Regions from separate parts of the Streptomyces sp. NPDC006235 genome, predicted to be linked through region 2. Evidence: predicted binding sites of a transcription regulator. Region 2 holds the regulator's gene; the other holds the start of a gene.

Region 1 (7,063 bases), on a different contig from region 2:
GGAAGCTCGCCGAGGGCTGGTGGCAGTACGACCGGCTGGGGCTGATGCAGCAGCTCGGGGCGCTGGATCCGCTGGAGTTGTGAGGGGACCTCACCCTCATGACGGGACCGCCACAAGGGAGAGGCCCCCGTTCCGCACGCGGCGGAACGGGGGCCTCTCGCAGAGGTCGGTGCCTCAGTGGGCGTGGCCGTGGCCGTGGCCCGCGGCGGCCGGCTCCTCCTCTTCCTTCTTCTCGACGACCAGGGTCTCGGTCGTGAGCAGGAGGGAGGCGATGGAGGCGGCGTTCTCCAGGGCGGAGCGGGTGACCTTGACCGGGTCGATGACGCCGGCCTTGATCAGGTCGCCGTACTCGCCGGTGGCGGCGTTGAAGCCCTGGCCCTTGTCGAGCTCGGCGACCTTGGAGGTGATGACGTAACCCTCCAGGCCGGCGTTCTCGGCGATCCAGCGCAGCGGCTCGACGACCGCGCGGCGGACGACCGCCACACCGGTGGCCTCGTCGCCGGTCTTGCCGAGGCTGCCCTCGAGGACCTTGGCGGCGTGGACCAGAGCGGAGCCACCACCGGAGACGATGCCCTCCTCGACCGCGGCGCGGGTCGCGGAGATGGCGTCCTCCAGACGGTGCTTGCGCTCCTTGAGCTCGACCTCGGTGGCGGCACCCACACGGATGACGCACACGCCGCCGGCCAGCTTCGCGAGGCGCTCCTGGAGCTTCTCGCGGTCCCAGTCGGAGTCGGTGGTCTCGATCTCGGCCTTGATCTGGGCGACACGGCCCTGCACGTCGTCCTTGTTGCCGGCGCCGTCGACGACCGTGGTGTCGTCCTTGGTGACGGTGACGCGGCGGGCGGAGCCGAGCACGTCCAGGCCGACCTGGTCGAGCTTGAGGCCGACCTCCTCGGAGACGACCGTGGCGCCGGTGAGGACCGCCAGGTCCTGCAGCATCGCCTTGCGGCGGTCGCCGAAGCCGGGGGCCTTCACCGCGACGGCGTTGAAGGTGCCGCGGATCTTGTTCACGACGAGGGTCGACAGGGCCTCGCCCTCGACGTCCTCGGCGATGATCAGCAGCGGCTTGGAGGAGTTGGACTGGATGACCTTCTCCAGCAGCGGCAGGAGGTCCGCGATGGCGGAGATCTTGCCCTGCGTGATGAGGATGTACGGGTCGTCCAGGACGGCTTCCATGCGCTCCTGGTCCGTCACGAAGTACGGCGACAGGTAGCCCTTGTCGAAGGCCATGCCCTCGGTGAAGTCCAGCTCCAGACCGAAGGTGTTGGACTCCTCGACGGTGATGACACCGTCCTTGCCGACCTTGTCCATCGCCTCGGCGATGAGCTCGCCGACCTGCTGGTCCTGGGCGGACAGCGCGGCGACGGCGGCGATGTCGGACTTCTCGTCGATCGGGCGGGCCGAGGCGAGCAGGTCCTCGGAGATCGCGGCGACGGCGGCGTCGATGCCCTTCTTCAGGGCGGCCGGGGAGGCACCGGCGGCGACGTTCTTCAGGCCCTCGCGCACGAGCGCCTGGGCGAGCACGGTCGCGGTGGTCGTACCGTCACCCGCGATGTCGTTGGTCTTGGTCGCCACCTCCTTGACCAGCTGGGCACCGAGGTTCTCGTACGGGTCCTCGATCTCGACCTCGCGGGCGATCGTGACACCGTCGTTGGTGATGGTGGGGGCGCCGAACTTCTTGTCGATGACGACGTTGCGGCCCTTGGGGCCGATCGTCACCTTGACCGTGTCGGCAAGCTTGTTGACGCCGCGCTCGAGGGCGCGACGGGCGTCCTCGTCGAACTTCAGGATCTTCGCCATGGGAGCGTGAGCCCTCTTCCGGAATCAGGGTTAACGGCACTGCGCCCCGGGCGCCCGGCTTCTTATCGATCGCGGGGGGCCAGGGGCGCAGCTCAAAGCAATGTGCTTGGGGTGAATTACTTCTCGACGATCGCGAGCACGTCACGGGCCGAGAGGACGAGGTACTCCTCGCCGTTGTACTTCACCTCGGTGCCGCCGTACTTGCTGTAGAGCACGACGTCGCCGACGGAGACGTCGAGCGGAAGACGGTTGCCGTCCTCGAAGCGGCCCGGGCCCACGGCCAGGACGACGCCCTCCTGGGGCTTCTCCTTGGCGGTGTCCGGGATGACCAGGCCAGAGGCGGTGGTCTGCTCGGCGTCGAGCGGCTGGACCACGATGCGGTCCTCGAGCGGCTTGATGGCAACCTTGGAGCTGGTGGTCGTCACGATCCGACCTCCCCCTTCGGAGATCTCACGGGGTTAACTGTCTGAGGTGGCGACCAGGTGGATCCGTCGTCGCGGGTGCCGGACCTGCCCGTCGCTGTGTTGGCACTCTCCAGTGGGGAGTGCCAGAGCCGAGACTATGACTGCGATTAGCACTCGGTCAAGCGGACTGCTAATTCGCCGCGGCGCGTCGGCCAGGTGCTCTTTACAGGTAGTCCTCCAGCCGCCCCACGCGAAGCCCGCTCCTCTCGATCTCCCGCAACAGCCGCTCCGTCCGTTCGGTCAGGGTCGGGGAGGCCGTCTCGCCCGACGGCACAGAGACGATGTCGCCGGGCCGCAGGCCGGGGCGGCCGCTGGTGTACGTCAGCTCGCCCTCGGCGTTCGCGGACGCCCGCCACAGGACCACCGCCCGGATGCCGCAGTCGGCGGCGGCGCGCAGGGTCGTCGTGTCGTACGTGCCGTAGGGCGGGCGGAAGAGACGGGGGCGGATGCCGAAGCGGGAGCGGAGCTTGTGCTGCTGGCCGCAGATCTCGGCGCGCTGGCCGGCGTAGGGCAGGCCGCGCAGGGCGGGGTGGTCGAGGGTGTGGTTCTGGATCGACGCGCCGACCGCGCGCAGGCGGGCGAAGTGGCCGTAGCCGGGACCCACGACGCTGTCCGTGAGGAACATGCTGACCGGAAGCCGCCGTTCGCGGACGAGGGCGACGAAGCCGGGGTCGCGCTCGGCGCCGTCGTCGTAGGTCAGGAAGACCACCCGGTCGCGGGTGCGGACGTGGTCCACGACGGGCGGGAGACCGTCTCGGTCGCCTCGCTCCGGCCCGCGGACGTCGCTCGACGCGTGCGCCGGGGACCGGCCCCGGCCGTCCGCACCCGTGTGCTCCCCCGCGGCCGCGGTGCAGCCGGCCAGCAGGATCGCGCCCGCGCACACCACGGCGGTCGGCGACCGCCGCCTCACAGGTAGTCCTCCAGCCGGCCCACCGCGTACCCCTCGGCCGTGACCTTGTCCAGGAACCGGCGGATCATGTCGGGCATCGTGCCCTGCCAGTGGTCGCGGCCGCGGAAGTGGGTGAGGACGATGTCGCCCGGGTGCAGTCTCCGGTCCCGCTCGCGGTACTCCCAGTGGTCGGCGAAGACCTCCTCGTTCCACAGGGGGGCGTACTCGATGCCGCAGGCCTTGGCGGCGCGCAGGGTCGCCCTGTCGTAGCTGCCGTAGGGCGGGCGGAAGAGGGTGGGGCGCGTGCCGTAGCGCTTCTCGATGAGGCGCTGCATGCCGCAGATCTCGCGCTTCTGCGTGCGGTAGGGCAGGCCCCGCATGAGGCGGTGGCGGAGGGTGTGGTTGTTCAGGACCACGCCCCGGTCCTGCATCTTCTCGAAGTAGCCGTAGTCGTTCCGGATCAGGTAGCCGCTGAGGAAGGCGCTGTACGGGACCTTCAGGTCGCTCATCATCCGCAGGAACGCCGGGTCCTTCTCGGCGCCGTCGTCGATGGTGAGGAAGACGACCTTGTCCCGGGTGGGGACGGTGGTGAAGACGGGCGGGAGGTTCAGTCTCCGGTGGCCCTTCACCGCGAAGCCCTCGCGGGTCCTGATCCTCGGCTTCTTCGCGGGGGCCGGCGGGGCGGTCAGCGGGACGGTCCGCAGCCCCCAGCGCTGCGCGGCGGCGACCCGGGCGGCGTGCGCGGCGCGCAGTTTCGAGGCGTAGGAGTCGAGCGCGCGGGCCGGGGGCGCGTCGAGGGGCTGCTGGCCGCCGGCCGCGGTGACCCGGCCGTTGTCGCCCTGCGCGCAGCCCGAGGCGATGGCGGCGAGGGTGAGGACGGCGAGGCCGATCCGCACACCGCCAGACGCCCGCCTTTTGTCATTTTGTACGACTGCTCGCATGATGCGGGATCCTCGCAGCCGGCTCCCCCGGACCGGACCCGACACCGCGACGGACGGCGCAGCATCCACCGAGTGGCCCACACGCGGTCCGGGTCGGGCCGGACGGCCGCCCGCACCGCCCCGTGGCCCACAATGATCCGGTGAACGACCTCGCCCTCCTCCTCACCCCCGAAGGCCGCGCCCTCCTCGACGAGGTGCGGAACACCGATCCGGCGCGGGAGCTGGCCGTCGCGACCCGGTTGCGCCGTGAGCACCCCGCCGAGCTGGTGTCGGCGGCGCTGGGCCAGGCGCGGCTGCGGCAGCGGGCGGTGGTGAAGTTCGGGGCGCGGGACGCGGGGCGGATGTTCTTCACGCCGAACGGGGTGGAGCAGTCGACCCGGGCGAGCGTGGCGGCCTACCGGGCGCGGCGGCTGGCGGAGTCGGGCGTGACCTCGGTCGCCGACCTGTGCTGCGGCATCGGCGGTGACGCGATCGCCCTGGCCCGGGCCGGGATCCGGGTCCTGGCCGTCGACCGGGACCCGGCGGCGGCCGCGGCGGCCCGGGCGAACGCCGAGGCGCTGGAGCTGGCCGACCTGATCGAGGTGCGGGAGGCGGACGTCACGCAGGTGGGCACGGCCGGTTACGACGCCGTGTTCGTCGACCCGGCCAGGCGCGGCGGCCGGGGCCGGATCTTCGACCCCGAGGCGTACTCGCCGCCGCTGTCCTGGGCGGTGTTGGCGGCCCGCCACGCCCCCCGCGCCGCCGCGCTGAAGGTCGCCCCCGGCATCCCGCACGAGGCGGTCCCCGAGGACGCCGAGGCCGAGTGGATCTCCGACGGCGGTGACGTGAAGGAGGCGGTGCTGTGGTTCGGCACCGAGCCCGGGGCGGTACGGGCCACCCTGCTGCCGGGCCCCCGAACCCTGCTCTCCCGCGGCCTGCCCGACCCGCAGGTCCGCCCTCCCGGCCGCTACCTGTACGAGCCCGACGGCGCCGTCATCCGGGCCCACCTGGTCGCCGAGGTGGCCGAGGAGCTCGACGGCGGGCTGCTGGACGCGACGATCGCCTACGTCACCGCGGACGAACTGCGCCCGACCCCGTACGCCACCCCCTACGAGATCACCGACCATCTCCCCTTCAACGTCAAGAGGCTGAAGGCGCTGCTGCGGGAGCGGGAGGTCGGGAACCTCACGGTCAAGAAGCGGGGCTCGGCGGTCGAGCCGGAGGAACTCCGCAGGAAGGTCAAGCCCCAGGGGCCGCACGCGGCGACGGTGTTCCTGACCCGGGTGGCGGGGGCGCCGGCGATGCTCATCGGGCACCCGGCCTGACCTTCAGGACTGCTCCGCCGCCCGCCGCAGCAGCAGCTCCCGCTCCCGCTCGTTCCGCGTCAGCGAAGCCGCCCGTTCGAACTCCGCCCGGGCCTCCGCCGAACGGCCGAGGCGGGCGAGGAAGTCGCCGCGGACGCTGGGCAGCAGGTGGTAGTCCCGCAGGGCGGGGTCGTCGCGCAGAGCGTCGATGAGGGGCAGGGCGGCCTGCGGGCCCTCGGCCATCGAGACGGCCACCGCGCGGTTCAACTCCACCACCGGGGACGGGGTACGGGCGGCCAGCAGGCCGTACAGCGTGGCGATGCGGGGCCAGTCGGTCTCCTCGTAGGTGTAGGCGTGCGCGTGGCAGGCGGCGATGGCGGCCTGCAGGAGGTACGGGCCCGGGGCGCCGGAGGAGGTGGCCTCCGCCCTGCCCAGCGCGGCGACACCGCGGGCGATGAGCATGCGGTTCCAGCGGGCCCGGTTCTGGTCCTTGAGGAGGACGGGTTCGCCGGAGGGGCCCGTGCGCGCCGCCGTGCGGGACGCCTGGAACTCCAGGAGCGCGGTCAGGCCGTGCACCTCGGGTTCCTTCGGCATGAGGGCCGAGAGCACCCGGGCCAGGCGCAGGGCGTCCTCACACAGGGACGGGCGGAGCCAGTCGTCGCCGGCCGTCGCGGCGTAGCCCTCGTTGAAGACGAGGTAGATGACGTCGAGGACCGAGCCGAGGCGGGCCTCGCGGTCGGGGCCGTAGGGCACTTCGAAGGCGATGTTCTTCGTGGCCAGGGTGCGTTTCGCGCGGACGATGCGCTGCGCGACGGTCGGCTCGGGGACCAGGAACGCGCGGGCGATCTCGGCCGTGGTCAGGCCGCCGAGGAGGCGCAGGGTGAGGGCCGTGCGGGCCTCGGTGGACAGCACCGGGTGGCAGGCGGTGAAGACCAGGCGGAGCAGGTCGTCGTCGATGTCGTCCGGGTCGGCGGGCTCCTCCGGGGGAGCCGCCGCCGACAGGTCCCGGCCGATCTCCGCCAGCTTGCGGGCGTAGTTCTCGCGGCGCCGGACCAGGTCGACGGCGCGGTTGCGGGCGGTGGTCATGAGCCAGGCGCCCGGGTTGTCGGGCACTCCGTCCCGCGGCCACCGCTCCAGCGCGGCGACCAGTGCGTCCTGCGCGAGTTCCTCGGCGATGCCGACGTCCCGGACGACCCGGGCGACGCCGGCGATGATGCGGGGCGACTCGATGCGGAAGACCGTCTCGATGGCCTCGGCCGTCCGGTCGGGCCGGGGCGCCGGGGAGGAGGTGGGCTGCGGGGTCACAACCCACCATCAGACACCCCCGGCGCCGCCCGGCCAAGGAGAACCGGTCAGCCCTCGGCGATCTGCCGGACCTCGGCGGTGATCGTCCAGTAGTCCTCGTGCAGAGACAGGAACCGCTTGGTCCACTCGATCGCCTCGGCCTTGTCCTTGCACTGGCTGATCGAGTAGCCGCCGATGACCTCCTTGGACTCGGTGAACGGCCCGTCGGTGACGGAGAGCTTCCCGTCCTCCCAGGTCACCCGGCTGCCGTCCGAGGTCGGGGTGAGACCGGCCGTGTCGAGCATGACCCCGGCCTTGATGATCTCCTCCAGGAGCTTGCCCATGCGCTCCTGGAGTTCGGGGCTCGGGCCCTCGGCGGGGGCGTTCTTCTCGTCGATGCGG
Region 2 (7,063 bases):
CGAGGTCCGGCTGGCGCGGAAGGTGCTCGGGGACGACCCGCGGCCCGTTCGCACGGTGTTCGTGGGCGGGGGGACGCCCACCCTGCTGGACGCCGGTGACCTGGTGCGGATGCTCGCGGCCGTCCGTGACGAGTTCGGGCTGGCCGAGGACGCCGAGGTCACGACCGAGGCGAACCCGGAGTCGGTGGATCCGGCGTATCTGGAGGCCCTGCGCGAGGGGGGCTTCAACCGGATCTCCTTCGGGATGCAGAGTGCGCGGCAGCATGTGCTGAAGGTGCTGGACCGGACGCATACGCCGGGGCGGCCCGAGGCGTGTGTCGCGGAGGCCCGGGCGGCCGGGTTCGAGCATGTCAATCTCGACCTGATCTACGGCACGCCGGGGGAGTCCGACGACGACTGGCGGGCGTCGCTGGACGCGGTGCTGGGAGCCGGGCCGGACCATGTCAGCGCGTACGCCCTGATCGTCGAGGAGGGGACGCAGCTGGCGCGTCGGATCCGCCGGGGCGAGGTGCCGATGACCGACGACGATGTGCATGCCGACCGGTACCTGATCGCGGACGAGGTTCTCTCGGGCGCGGGCTTCGAGTGGTACGAGGTGTCGAACTGGGCGGTCTCGGAGGCCGGGCGGTGCCTGCACAACGAGTTGTACTGGCGGGGGGCCGACTGGTGGGGGGCCGGGCCGGGCGCGCACAGTCATGTGGGCGGGGTGCGGTGGTGGAACGTGAAGCATCCCGGGGCGTATGCGGGGGCGCTGGCGGCGGGGCGGTCGCCCGGGGCCGGGCGTGAGGTGCTGTCGGGGGAGGACCGGCGGGTCGAGCGGATTCTGCTGGAGTTGCGGTTGCGGGACGGTGTGCCGTTGTCGTTGCTGCGGGAGGAGGGGCTTGCGGCGTCGCGGCGGGCGTTGTCGGACGGGCTTCTGGAGGAGGGACCGTACGAGTCAGGGCGGGCTGTGCTCACTCTGCGGGGGCGGTTGCTGGCGGACGGCGTGGTGCGCGACCTGGTGGACTGAGGTGCTGCCGCGTTGGGGCTGGGGTGCGGGGCGTTGCGCAGCCCGGCGGAGCGGGGTGCCGCTGCGCCCACCCGTGCCGCCCGGGGACACCTCCCAGGCCTTTAAGGCACTGGGGGAGGCACGATTGCCCGCAGCTAGGGAGCCGTTACGAAGTCGATCAGTTCTTCCACTCGGCCCAGGAGTTCCGGTTCCAGGTCCTTGTACGACCGTACGGCCGACAGGATGCGCTGCCAGGCCGCTCCCGTGTTGTCCGGCCAGCCCAGCGCCCTGCACACGCCCGTCTTCCAGTCCTGGCCGCGCGGGACCCGGGGCCACGCCTCGATGCCCAGGGACGACGGTTTCACCGCCTCCCAGATGTCGATGTAGGGGTGGCCGACGACCAGGGCGTGGTCGCTCGTCACCGACTGCGCGATGCGCCACTCCTTCGAGCCCGGCACCAGGTGGTCCACCAGCACGCCCAGCCGCGCGTCCGGGCCGGGGGCGAAGTCGGCGACGATCGACGGCAGGTCGTCGACGCCCTCCAGGTACTCCACGACCACGCCCTCGATGCGCAGGTCGTCGCCCCAGACCCGCTCGACCAGCTCGGCGTCGTGCCGGCCCTCGACGTAGATGCGCCCGGCGCGGGCCACGCGTGCGCGGGCACCGGGGACGGCGACCGAACCGGAGGCCGTGCGGGTGGGGCGTGCGGGGCCGGCGGGCGCGGGGCGGACCAGGGTCACGACCCTGCCCTCCAGGAGGAAGCCGCGCGGCTCCATGGGGAACACCCGGTGCTTGCCGAAGCGGTCCTCCAGTGTCACCGTGCCCGCCTCGCAGCGGATCACCGCACCGCAGAAGCCGGTCCCGGCCTCCTCGACGACCAGACCCGGCTCCGCCGGAACCTCGGGCACCGGCTGCTGCGGCTTCTTCCACGGCGGAGTCAGATCGGGCGAGTACTGGCGCATTCTGATGACGATAGGAGAAGCCGGTGGGTGGTCACGGAGACACGCCGAAACCGGCGGCCAGCGCGTCACGCTGGGCACGGACGAACGCCGCGTCCACCACCGCTCCGTGACCGGGCACGTACAGCGCGTCCTCGCCGCCCAGGTCGAGCAGCCGGTCCAGGGCGGCCGGCCAGTGCGACGGCACGGCGTCGGGGCCCGCCTGCGGCTCGCCGGACTCCTCGACCAGGTCGCCGCAGAACACCACCTCCGGATCCCCCGGCACCAGCACCGCCAGGTCGTGTGCGGTGTGCCCGGGGCCCACGTTGGCCAGCAGCACCTGGCGTCCGCCGCCCAGGTCGAGGGTCCACTCGCCGGAGACCAGGTGGGGGGGCGCGACCAGCCGGTCCGCCGCCTCCCGCGCGGTGGTCTGCGCCAGGCCGTGACGCACCGCGTCCGCGCGCAGCTCCTCGCGGTCCCGCAGGCGCGTCAGCACCGCGTCCACGCCCACCGCGCCGAACACCTCCGCGTCCGTGAACTCCGCCACCCCGAAGACATGGTCGAAGTGGGGGTGGGTCAGCGCGAGATGCGTCACACGGTGACCGGTGAGCGACCGCGCCTGCTCGCGCAACCGCGCGCCCTCGGCCGGGCTCGACCCCGCGTCGATCATGAGGACCGCGCCCTCACCGGCGACCAGCCCCACCGTGCAGTCCCACACCGGGAGCCGGCACCGCCCCACCCCCGCGGCCACGCGCTCCCATCCGAGCTCTTCCCAAGTCACCGTCATACGGCGACGCTAGCGGTGACCGCCGCCCCGGGCACGACAGCACGCGACCAGCCTTGCCGGGGGTGTACCCCACAGCCGTACACTTGGCGGGGAATGCTGGCACTCGCACGCGCAGAGTGCCAGGCCCACAGGCAGGACACGAGGCGGACGACTTCTGGAGGTGCGCGCGAATGCTCAGTGAACGCAGGCTTCAGGTGCTGCGCGCCATCGTCCAGGACTACGTCGGCACCGAGGAGCCGGTCGGCTCCAAGGCCCTCACCGAGCGGCACAACCTCGGCGTCTCGCCGGCCACGGTCCGCAACGACATGGCGGCCCTGGAGGACGAGGGGTACATCGCCCAGCCGCACACCAGCGCCGGGCGCATCCCCACCGACAAGGGCTACCGGCTGTTCGTGGACAAGCTGGCCGGCGTCAAGCCGATGACCGCGCCCGAGCGGCGCGCGATCCAGAACTTCCTCGAGGGCGCCGTCGACCTCGACGACGTCGTGGCGCGTACGGTACGGCTGCTGGCCCAGCTCACACGCCAGGTCGCCGTCGTGCAGTACCCGTCGCTGACCCGCTCGACCGTGCGGCACGTGGAGCTGCTCGCTCTCGCGCCCGCGCGGCTGATGCTCGTGCTGATCACGGACACCGGGCGGGTCGAGCAGCGCGTGGTCGACTGCCCGGCGCCCTTCGGCGAGGCCTCGCTCGCGGATCTGCGGGCGCGGCTCAACAGCCGGGTGGCGAACCGCCGTTTCACGGATGTGCCGAGTCTGGTGGAGGATCTGCCGGAGGCGTTCGAGCACGAGGACCGGGGTACGGTCTCCACGGTGCTCTCCACACTTCTGGAGACGCTCGTCGAGGAGAACGAGGAGCGGCTGATGATCGGCGGCACCGCCAACCTGACCCGCTTCGGGCATGACTTTCCCCTCACGATCCGGCCGGTGCTGGAGGCGCTGGAGGAGCAGGTGGTGCTCCTCAAGCTGCTCGGCGAGGCGCAGGATCCGGGCGTGACCGTACGGATCGGTCATGAGAACGCCCACGAAGGACTCAACTCCACGTCCGTCGTGTCGGTCGGCTACGGTTCGGGCGGCGAGGCTGTCGCCAAGCTCGGCGTGGTCGGACCGACCCGCATGGACTACCCGGGAACGATGGGAGCGGTACGCGCAGTGGCACGGTACGTCGGACAGATCCTGGCGGAGTCGTAGTGGCCACGGACTACTACGCCGTACTCGGCGTGCGCCGCGACGCGTCGCAGGAAGAGATCAAGAAGGCCTTCCGGCGGCTCGCGCGCGAGCTGCACCCGGACGTCAACCCCGATCCGAAGACCCAGGAGCGGTTCAAGGAGATCAACGCCGCCTACGAGGTGCTGTCGGACCCGCAGAAGAAGCAGGTCTACGACCTCGGCGGCGACCCGCTCTCGCAGGCCGGAGGCGGCGGCGCGGGCGGCTTCGGGGCCGGCGGCTTCGGGAACTTCTCCGACATCATGGACGCGTTCTTCGGCACGGCGTCGCAGCGCGGACCGCGCTCGCGCACCCGCCGCGGCCAGGACGCCATGATCCGCATCGAGATCGAGCTCGACGAGGCTGCCTTCGGCACGACGAAGGACATCCAGGTCGACACGGCGGTCGTCTGCAACACCTGCAGTGGTGAGGGCGCGGCGCCGGGGACCTCCGCCCAGACGTGTGACATGTGCCGCGGTCGCGGTGAGGTGTCCCAGGTCACGCGGTCCTTCCTCGGCCAGGTCATGACCTCGCGGCCCTGCCCGCAGTGCCAGGGCTTCGGCACGGTCGTCCCGACCCCCTGCCCGGAGTGCGCCGGCGACGGCCGCGTCCGCTCCCGTCGCACGCTGACGGTGAAGATCCCCGCCGGTGTCGACAACGGCACGCGCATCCAGCTCGCCGGTGAGGGCGAGGTCGGGCCCGGCGGCGGTCCCGCGGGCGACCTGTACGTCGAGATCCACGAACTGCCGCACTCGCAGTTCCAGCGGCGCGGCGACGACCTGCACTGCACGGTCACGCTCCCGATGACGGCGGCCGCCCTCGGCACGAAGGTGCCGCTGGAGACGCTGGACGGCCTGGAGGAGGTCGACATCCGCCCGGGCACCCAGTCCGGCCAGTCGATCCCGCTGCACGGCCGCGGTGTCACGCACCTGCGCGGCGGCGGACGCGGCGACCTCATCGTCCACGTCGAGGTCCAGACCCCGAGCAAGCTGGACGTCGAGCAGGAGCGCCTGCTCCGCGAGCTGGCCAAGCTGCGCGGCGAGGAACGGCCTCAGGGGCAGTTCCAGCCGGGGCAGCAGGGGTTGTTCTCGCGGTTGAAGGATGCGTTCAACGGCCGGTGACGCCGGCGGTCCGGCCTCTGCTGGGGGTCCGGGGGTCGGGCCCCGGGCAGGCACAGTCAGCCGGGGCAGCAGGGGGTGTTCTCTCGGCTGAAGGACGCGTTCAACGGGCGGTGACAGGGGCTTCCCCGAGGGTCGGCAGGTGGCTTTTCCTCTGGTCTATGCCACACGGCAGGCCGGTTTCGGAGCAGTCCGGAGGACGTGACAACATGCGGTCATGTCCTCCGCGCTGACCGATCTCTTCCCCCACCCGATCGTGCAGGCCCCCATGGCGGGCGGCGTCTCCGTGCCGAAGCTCGCCGCCGCCGTGTGCGAGGCGGGCGGGCTCGGGTTCCTCGCCGCCGGGTACAAGACCGCAGACGGGATGTACGAGGAGATCAAGCAGCTGAGGAGCCTCACCGGCAGGCCCTTCGGCGTGAACCTCTTCATGCCGCAGCCGGAGTACGCCGACCCGGCCGCTATCGACGTCTACGCCCACCAGCTGGCCGGCGAGGCCTCCTGGTACGAGGCCGAGCTCGGCGACCCCGAGAGCGGCCGCGACGACGGCTACGAGACCAAGCTCGCGGTCCTGCGCGACAACCCCGTGCCGGTGGTGTCGTTCCACTTCGGCGCCCCGAGCCGGGAGGTCGTCGACGCCCTGCACCGCGTCGGCACCTTCGTCCTGGTCACCGCCACCACGCCGGACGAGGCCCGGGCCGTGGAGCGGTCCGGCGCGGACGCGGTCATCGCGCAGGGCGTCGAGGCCGGCGGCCACCAGGGCACGCACCGGGACATCCCCGAGACGGACGGTTCCGGCATCGGGCTGCTGTCGCTGGTCGCCCAGATCCGGGAGACCGTGAACATCCCGATCATCGCCGCCGGCGGCATCATGCGCGGCGGCCAGATCGCCGCGGTCCTCGCGGCGGGCGCGAGCGCGGCCCAGCTCGGCACCGCGTTCCTCGCCACCGCCGAGTCGGGCGCGAACGCCCTGCACAAGCAGGCGCTGACCAACCCCCTGTTCGTCCGAACGGAGTTGACCCGGGCCTTCTCCGGGCGCCCGGCGCGCGGTCTGGTCAACCGCTTCCTGCGCGAGCACGGCCCGTACGCGCCCGCCGCCTACCCCGAGATCCACCACCTCACCGCGCCGCTGCGCAAGGCCGCCGCCAAGGCGGGGGACGCGCAGGGCATGGCGCTGTGGGCCGGGCAGGGCCACCGGATGGCGCGGGAGCTGCCCGCCGGACAGCTCGTGGAGGTGCTGGCCGGTGAACTCGCCTCCGCGCGGACAGCGTTGTCGGGCGGAGGCGGGATCCGATGACGGCTCCGGTGTTCGTGGTCGAGCACTTCGACGCGGCCGGCGGCGGCCGTCACGTCCTCGACGGCCCGGAGGGGCGGCACGCCGTCTCCGTGAAGCGGCTGCGGCCCGGTGAGGACGTCGTCCTCACGGACGGGGCCGGGCGCTGGGCGGACGGTGTCGTGCTCGACACCGAGGGCAAGGACCGGCTGATCGTCCGGCTGGACCCGGTGACGGAGGAACCGCCGGAGCAGCCCCGCCTCACCGTCGTCCAGGCGCTGCCCAAGGGCGACCGCGGAGAGCTGGCCGTCGAGACGATGACGGAGGTCGGCGTCGACGCGATCGTGCCGTGGGCGGCGGCGCGCTGCATCACGCAGTGGAAGGGCGACCGCGGGCTGAAGGCGCTGGGCAAGTGGCGGGCCACGGCCCGGGAGGCGGGCAAGCAGTCCCGCCGGGTGCGCTTCCCGCAGGTCGCGGAGGCGGCTACGACCAAGCAGGTCGCCGCACTGCTGGCCGCCGCCGACTTCGCCGCCGTGCTGCACGAGAGCGGGGACGAGGCGCTGGCGACGGCCGAACTGCCGTCGTCCGGGGAGATCGTGCTCGTCGTGGGGCCCGAAGGGGGCGTGGCGCCGGAGGAGTTGGCGCTGTTCGCACAAGCGGGGGGCAAGGCGTATCGCCTCGGGCGCAGCGTGCTGCGCACATCGACTGCCGGGACGGCGGCCGCGGCCGTGCTCCTGGCTCGCACCGGCCGCTGGACCTG

Evidence for each region. Region 2 encodes HrcA, which represses chaperone genes, less so after heat shock. Its sites were predicted from a motif close to TTNGCACTCNGNNNNNCNGAGTGCNAA; they were not measured.
Region 1: a site for HrcA is predicted at 2,372-2,398, ahead of groES (co-chaperone GroES). Genes of this name have one in related genera too.

Annotation. Positions count from the first base shown of each region.
Region 1 is NZ_JBEXSR010000011.1:115,566-122,628, forward strand. It holds gene ABZ192_RS16015 (ester cyclase) at 1-83, shown strand, start outside; gene groL (chaperonin GroEL) at 175-1,800, opposite strand; gene groES (co-chaperone GroES) at 1,917-2,225, opposite strand; gene ABZ192_RS16030 (polysaccharide deacetylase family protein) at 2,428-3,174, opposite strand; gene ABZ192_RS16035 (polysaccharide deacetylase family protein) at 3,171-4,094, opposite strand; gene ABZ192_RS16040 (methyltransferase domain-containing protein) at 4,235-5,398, shown strand; gene ABZ192_RS16045 (RNA polymerase sigma factor) at 5,402-6,682, opposite strand; gene ABZ192_RS16050 (YciI family protein) at 6,730-7,063, opposite strand, start outside.
Region 2 is NZ_JBEXSR010000006.1:304,280-311,342, forward strand. It holds gene hemW (radical SAM family heme chaperone HemW) at 1-1,009, shown strand, start outside; gene ABZ192_RS10635 (DUF3097 domain-containing protein) at 1,144-1,950, opposite strand; gene ABZ192_RS10640 (MBL fold metallo-hydrolase) at 1,982-2,713, opposite strand; gene hrcA (heat-inducible transcriptional repressor HrcA) at 2,884-3,900, shown strand; gene dnaJ (molecular chaperone DnaJ) at 3,900-5,036, shown strand; gene ABZ192_RS10655 (nitronate monooxygenase) at 5,251-6,327, shown strand; gene ABZ192_RS10660 (16S rRNA (uracil(1498)-N(3))-methyltransferase) at 6,324-7,063, shown strand, end outside.